Regions from separate parts of the Ruegeria sp. HKCCA5491 genome, predicted to be linked through region 1. Evidence: riboswitches for the same ligand, from Rfam matches in the RefSeq annotation. Region 1 holds a riboswitch; the other holds the start of a gene.
The links. A riboswitch is a leader RNA that binds a small molecule or an ion and turns the genes downstream of it on or off. The one in region 1 is predicted to bind cobalamin.

Region 1 (3,207 bases):
GGCCACGCAGTGTTCGCACTGGCCGCAGGGTTCGATTGTCGCTTTGCCTTCACCGTCTGGTCCGATGCAGTTCATGCCCTTGGCAATGATCCGCGCGGTGGTGGTTTTGCCGGTACCGCGAATGCCGGTCATGACAAAGGCCTGCGCTATCCGGTCGGCCTCGAACGCGTTTTTCAGGGTACGTACCATGGCGTCCTGGCCCACGAGGTCGGCAAAAGTTTCAGGACGGTATTTGCGGGCGAGCACCTGATAGGCGGGGCTTGGTGTTTCGGTCATGTCTGCTCTGTCGGATTCGTATCAGCTTTGCAGCGTAGTGACCCCTGCCGCTCACGTCCACCGCAGGGAGCGATGAAATTCGATTTGGATTACTGCGGCACATTGGATACAGGTTCGGGTGGGCGTGTATCGGCTTGCCCAGCCATTTCCTTCTGGCAGAGTGCGCACCTTGGACAGGTTTGAAATTTACTCAATGCCGGTTCGGTCCGGTCTGTTGGGCTTGGCGCAAATGCCAGGTCGGCACGGCGACTTTGCCGGGGATCTTGAGCGGATCATGCAATGGCGGCCGGCAATGGTCATTTCGATGACCACTTCCAATGAGTTGGAGGCCGTAGGAGCGCACCATCTCGGGCGCGACCTGCAGAGCCGCGCAATCACTTGGGTTCATCTTCCGGTGCAGGATTTTGGCGCACCGTCATCGAACGTAAGGTGTGATTGGCCAAACGCCAGCACCGATGCACACCGCGTCCTGTCTGCGGGTGGACGGGTCTTGGTTCATTGCCGGGGCGGATGCGGGCGGTCCGGCATGATTGTGTTGCGCTTGCTGGTCGAAGGCGGTGAAGCCCCGGATAAGGCGCTGCGCCGGTTGCGCGCGGTCCGGCCGTGCGCCGTCGAAACCGACGCGCAGATGGCTTGGGCCACGGCACCGGCATCAACCGGGCTTTGACGTCACGCCATGGCTGGTTGTGGGTCACCAGCCGCGGGACGCAGTCCCAAGGTTGTAACCTCGAGCATTGCGCAGGGCATATCGGACAGCGTTCCGGTTGGCATGGCCGACAGGCTGGTCCCGAACATCATGTCGGCGTAATCGTCCAGCTTTGTCGTCGGTGTATCCGGGGGCGTACCACAATAAACCCTGATCAGATCTGAATGGGCGCGAAACCGTGCTGTGCACCCTTCTGCGCAATGCGAAAGCTCTCCACTGCCTTCGACCTCGAACTCTTTGGTTGTGACAGGCTGCGCTGTCGCCATCGCGTCCGCCATGGCACGTGCCATCCTTGCCAAGGCCGGACAGGGTTTGCCGGTTTTCTGACAAATCGTTGCAGAAAACTCGTGCGTTTTTGTCTTCCAGATCATTGTGCGCCCTCCGCGCGAAGGACGGGGGGCGTGGGTCAGGTCGCTTTGTGCGGCTTTGACCTGCCCGGACACCCCGCCCGAGTTTCGGTTTCAGTCAGATGGCAGGTCTCCTGACTTGCGAGTCATCGCTTTGCCAACCTTCCCAGCCGTTGGGCCAGTGGTGTCTCGGCATTGCTCACCGCTTACAGTTGCGGGGGCAGTCGCGGCATTGGTCCGTTTCGGCATCGCCGGGGCAGGACCGCACCGTGTTCCCTTTTCATCCCTTCCCGGTAAGCCGGGTCGAGAACCATCAAGTCAGCGCTATCCGGTGAAATCGGTCCGAGTCAAGCGGGCTTTGTCACCGCTTTAGACGCAGGGTTGTCTTCCCGATAGGGCGGCGGGCTTGTTCATGCCGGATCGCGGAATAGCCTTAAGCATGTGGGGGGAAGTGAGAGGTTGGACATCGACCCAAGCGGGGCTCGTTGTGGCTGCTTCCTTCCGGACCTGACCAGGTTGGCGAGGCGCTCGCCCGCGCCAACCTCTCAGGGGTGGATATATGCATTTCGTTTGCGGATGACAACCCGTCACAGCGTAAGCCGGATTAGTAAAAAACCATCGTCATCGCGCCCAATGACTGACGGGTTATACGTCTGCAATTCAGCTAAATGGTGCTGCGCCTTGGGACTGGTTCTGAGAATCGCAAACGCCCCGGATAGCGGTCTGAGTGTGAATGGCCGCGGCGCATCCGCCAACGGATCCGCGGGAAGGCGGCCCGCGACATAATCCCGAACAATGCATTGGATCGACAAAACTGGTAACGGAATCTGCCTTGCGGTGTCTACGAAGGGGAAATGCCCACCTCCGCTGGCCCGGTAGTTGTTGAGGGCAACAACAAAGGATTGCTGATCGTCGATAGGGTGCTCGGCAAGGCGAATATTCTTGACGCGGTTATGCGATGAATTCGTCAAATTGCCGCCCGCGTCGAACCGCGCGGGCATACCAAGGTCGATCTGGTAGCTAAGGCCGTGCAGGATATCAAAATTGTAACCGGCGCGCGCGGAATTCCGCAGGTCGATTTGTTGACTTGCGTGCATTTGATTGAGCACGCCAGCCGACATCTCAAGCCAGTCTCTAATCTGCGCGCCCGAAACCACGACGGCCTGCATTTCGTTTGGAAAGATGTTCAGGTCGTTGACATGGCGAAGCCGGATTTGACCCGCCGGAACGTCGGTAAAGGATCGTGGCCCTGCGCGCCCTCCGAATTTCGAGGGCGATACGGCTGACAGAACCGGTAGGCCCTCGTGCGTTGTTCCTTTTAGGAAGGGGCGCAACGCGGCGGCTTGCGCTGCCGCGACCAGCGCAAGCCCCCTGTCCGGCGCACAGAAGCTGAAATAACTGTGCAAATTTTGACGCGTTTCGCCGACAGGCTTGGCCGAGTGCAACCGTGTCTCTTTATGTGCTTGTGCGAACAGACGCTTCAGATCAGCGTCCTCTTCCGTCGGGGCCGCGGGCGTCGCTGGTGAAACAGAATGCAGTTCCACATGTTGGTCCCCAATCGACCACCCGCCCGCGTCTTTTTGGTGCAACGTCAGGTCAATGATGCCCAGATGCGAACCGGCCGCGCCCGGCATCACAACCGGTTTTCCGTGAACAAGACCGTGTTGTGGGTCGACATGCTCCAGACTCTGATGAGCAGAGCCGGGCAGGGTCAAGTGGGAATGCCCAGCAATGATCGCATCAATTCCGGGCACCGCTGCCAGGGGGATAGCCGCATTCTCAAGATTGGGCGCGGGTGCAGCGGCGCCAAGCCCTGTATGGGCAAGTGCCACAATCAGATCGCATCCCCCGGATCGCAATTCCCGCGTTTTTCGATGG
Region 2 (3,207 bases), on a different contig from region 1:
AGCAGATCGAGGCGGTGAGACAGGAAACCGGTTGCGCCATCCTGATGATCAGCCACGAGCTGCACGTTGTGATGAGTGCTTCGGACAGGGTGATCTGCCTCAATGGTCATGTCTGCTGCGAGGGGTCGCCTGCCGTGGTTGCTTCGGCACCAGAATACCGCGCCCTGTTTGGAACAGGCACCGGTGGCGCGCTTGCCCTGTATCGCCACGAACATGATCACAACCACGACCACTCTCACGAAGCGGCAGAATAATGCTTGATGATTTTATGACGCGGGCAACGCTCGCCGGTATTGGCGTGGCAATTGCAGCCGCCCCCCTTGGGTGTTTTGTGGTCTGGCGGCGTATGGCTTACTTTGGCGATGCCACCGCTCATGCTGCGATCCTGGGTGTTGCGCTGTCGCTGGCTTTCCAGATGTCGGTCTTTCTGGGCGCATTGGTTGTCGCGCTTATCATGGCGTTGGCCGTCACATTGCTGTCCGGTCGCGGTTATGCCATGGATACCCTTCTTGGAGTTATGGCGCATTCGTCGCTTGCCTTTGGCCTTGTCGCGGTGTCGTTTTTGTCGGGCATTCGCATCGACCTGATGGCCTATCTTTTTGGTGACATACTGTCAGTTTCGCGCACCGATCTTGTCGTGATCTGGGGCGGGGCCGCGCTGGTCGTCGCGTTGATCGTATGGCGATGGTCGCAACTGCTGACCGCTACGCTGAACGAAGAATTGGCCTACGCCACCGGGTTCGACCCCAAGCGCGAGCAGTTGATCCTGACTTTGTCACTGGCGGTTACGGTTGCTGTCGCGATCAAAGTTGTAGGCGTGTTGCTCATTGCCGCGATGCTGATCATTCCGGCGGCGGCCGCGCGCAGCCTGGCGCGATCTCCGGAAACGATGGCATTGATTGCCGCGGCAATCGGGGCTTTCGCGGCCGTGGCAGGACTGCGCTCAGCTTATGTGTTTGACACACCGGCGGGTCCCTCAATCGTCTGCGTGGCCGCGGTTTTGTTTGCCGGTTTCAGCCTCACGGGATGGCGGTCGCGAAGCGGGGTGTAGGACAATTATACTTTGGATTGGTCAATGGGGTTTTGCGTCTGCCAAAAATTGATTGGCTACCACAATATTGTCGTTGACCTGACATGTGATCTCGGGCACTCGTTCGGATGATGGTTCCCGATGGTGCGCCCAAGGGATGAAAAGGGAATACGGTGAGGCCGCCATTTTGCGCCAAGTCCGTGACTGCCCCCGCAACTGTAAGCGGTGAGCGACGCCAACAACCCACTGGCCCAAGTGCCGGGAAGGATGGCCGAGCATCGACCCGCAAGTCAGGAGACCTGCCATCAAATGTTAACCAACTCGGGGCGGGGCGTCCTGAAAGGAGGCTTTGATGGCACGAGCACATCGTGTTTACATTTCCGACACTGTCTGCCCGCGCTTTGAAGCTGGCGGAGGAACCCATGCCGTCAGCGCCTGACCATTTTCTTCTCATCTGCAAAACGTGCCAGGGAGAGGCCCACGCGCAGGGCTTGTCCGACGCGCTGTTCGATCGTTTGCCAAATGGTTTTTCCATCCGCATGGTCGATTGCATGGCTGGATGCGCGCGGCCTGTGACTGTTGGATTTCAGGCAGTCGATAAAGCACAGTACCTTTTTGGTGACATTCTTGATACGCAGGATATCCAGGCACTGACTGAGTTTGCCCACCAATACCAAAACAGCGCAGATGGCTGGACCAATGCGACCGAGCGTCCGGAAAAACTGTTCACAAAGACACTGTCCCGCATGCCCCAAATTCAAAAAGGGCTGTGTCCATGACCAACCCAGCTATTTTGGTTGCGCGTGATCTGACCCATCAGGTTCTTAGTGGCGATATACTGCTGCAGGGGGTCTCATTCACATTATGCGAAGGCGCAATCCTTGCAATTGCCGGGCCCAACGGGGCAGGCAAGACGACGCTTTTGAATCTGTTATGCGGCGCGCACGAGGTGAATCAGGGTGATGTTCTGGTCAACGGACGCAGCCTGAAACAGATGTCCGCACGGGATCGGGCGCGGACGATCGCCGTGGTCAGTCAGCAGGAGTTCCCGGATGGCAGGTTGCTGTTGCGGGATTATGTGGCGCTGGGCCAGATTCCGATCCGTGCAGACCGCTCTGCCGAGGAACACGCCGCGGATCTGGTCAGAATCCTGAGCCTCACCGGGCTTAGTGCTTTGGCCGAAAAAAAGATGGCCGTTCTGTCCGGGGGGGAACGCCAGCGCGCGCATATCGCCCGTGCTTTGGCCCAGAATCCTACGCTTTTGTTTCTGGACGAACCCACCAACCATCTGGATCCAGACACGAAGGGGCGGATGCTGTCGCTGGTCGCTGAACTGGGAATCACTGTGGTGATGATCCTGCATGATCTGGTGATGATCCCAGAATTTGCCACTCATGTGGCATTGATGAAAGATACACGGCTGACTGGTTTTGGGCTGGTCGCCGATGTGCTGACCCCGGACAGGGTTAGTGACACGTTTGGCGTCGATTACCTGTGCTTTCACCACGAAGGGCGCGTGATCCCGGCGCTGGATATCCGAAAAACCTCGATAACAACTTATGAATAGGAATATTTCTGAATGAAACAGATCTTGTCTGTGGCGTTGACCACCGTTTTGGCAGGTGGTGCCGTCGCGCACGAAGTCACGGTTGATAATTGCGGTGCGCCGCTGGTGTTCGACACCCAGCCCGAGCGTCTGGTTGTGCATGATATGAACATGACCGACATGGCCTTTGCGTTGGGTCTGCAGGACAAGATCGTGGGTCTGACCGGCATCACCGGCTGGTACAAGACCAGCCCCGAGTTTGACACGCTGCGCGGTGACATCCCCGAGCTTGCGCCGAAATACCCAACTGTTGAGAACCTTGTGGCGGTAGAGCCTGACCTGTTCTTCGCGGGTTGGTACTATGGGATGAAGCCGGGGGGCGACGTGACGCCCGACACGCTGGAACCCTTTGGCATCAAGACAATGATCCTAACGGAAAGCTGTGTGCATCTGGACAAGGAGCGTCCCGAGGCCAGCATGGACCTGTTGTTTGATGATGTGCTTCGTCTGGGCGAGGTCATGCATGTTGAAGACAAGGCCGAGGCTCTGGTTTCCGGCTGGAAAGAGGAACTGGCAGCGATCCAGGCGCAGACTGCGGACCTGCCAAAACCCCGTGTTTTCCTGCTGGATG

Region 2: it holds a riboswitch for cobalamin, as region 1 does, so the genes downstream of both, GOV88_RS15265 (DUF1636 family protein) here and GOV88_RS09160 (hypothetical protein) in region 1, are expected to answer to the same signal.

What each region holds. Positions count from the first base shown of each region.
Region 1 covers NZ_WQGG01000005.1:180,411-183,617, forward strand. The annotation lists gene GOV88_RS09150 (DNA polymerase III subunit gamma/tau) at 1-276, opposite strand, end outside; gene GOV88_RS09155 (dual specificity protein phosphatase family protein) at 446-943, shown strand; gene GOV88_RS09160 (hypothetical protein) at 946-1,353, opposite strand; cobalamin riboswitch at 1,436-1,659, opposite strand; RNA gene ffs (signal recognition particle sRNA small type) at 1,779-1,877, opposite strand; gene GOV88_RS09170 (bifunctional 2',3'-cyclic-nucleotide 2'-phosphodiesterase/3'-nucleotidase) at 1,917-3,207, opposite strand, start outside.
Region 2 covers NZ_WQGG01000011.1:103,316-106,522, reverse strand. The annotation lists gene GOV88_RS15275 (metal ABC transporter ATP-binding protein) at 1-254, shown strand, start outside; gene GOV88_RS15270 (iron chelate uptake ABC transporter family permease subunit) at 254-1,051, shown strand; cobalamin riboswitch at 1,146-1,352, shown strand; gene GOV88_RS15265 (DUF1636 family protein) at 1,453-1,809, shown strand; gene GOV88_RS15260 (ABC transporter ATP-binding protein) at 1,806-2,597, shown strand; gene GOV88_RS15255 (ABC transporter substrate-binding protein) at 2,610-3,207, shown strand, end outside.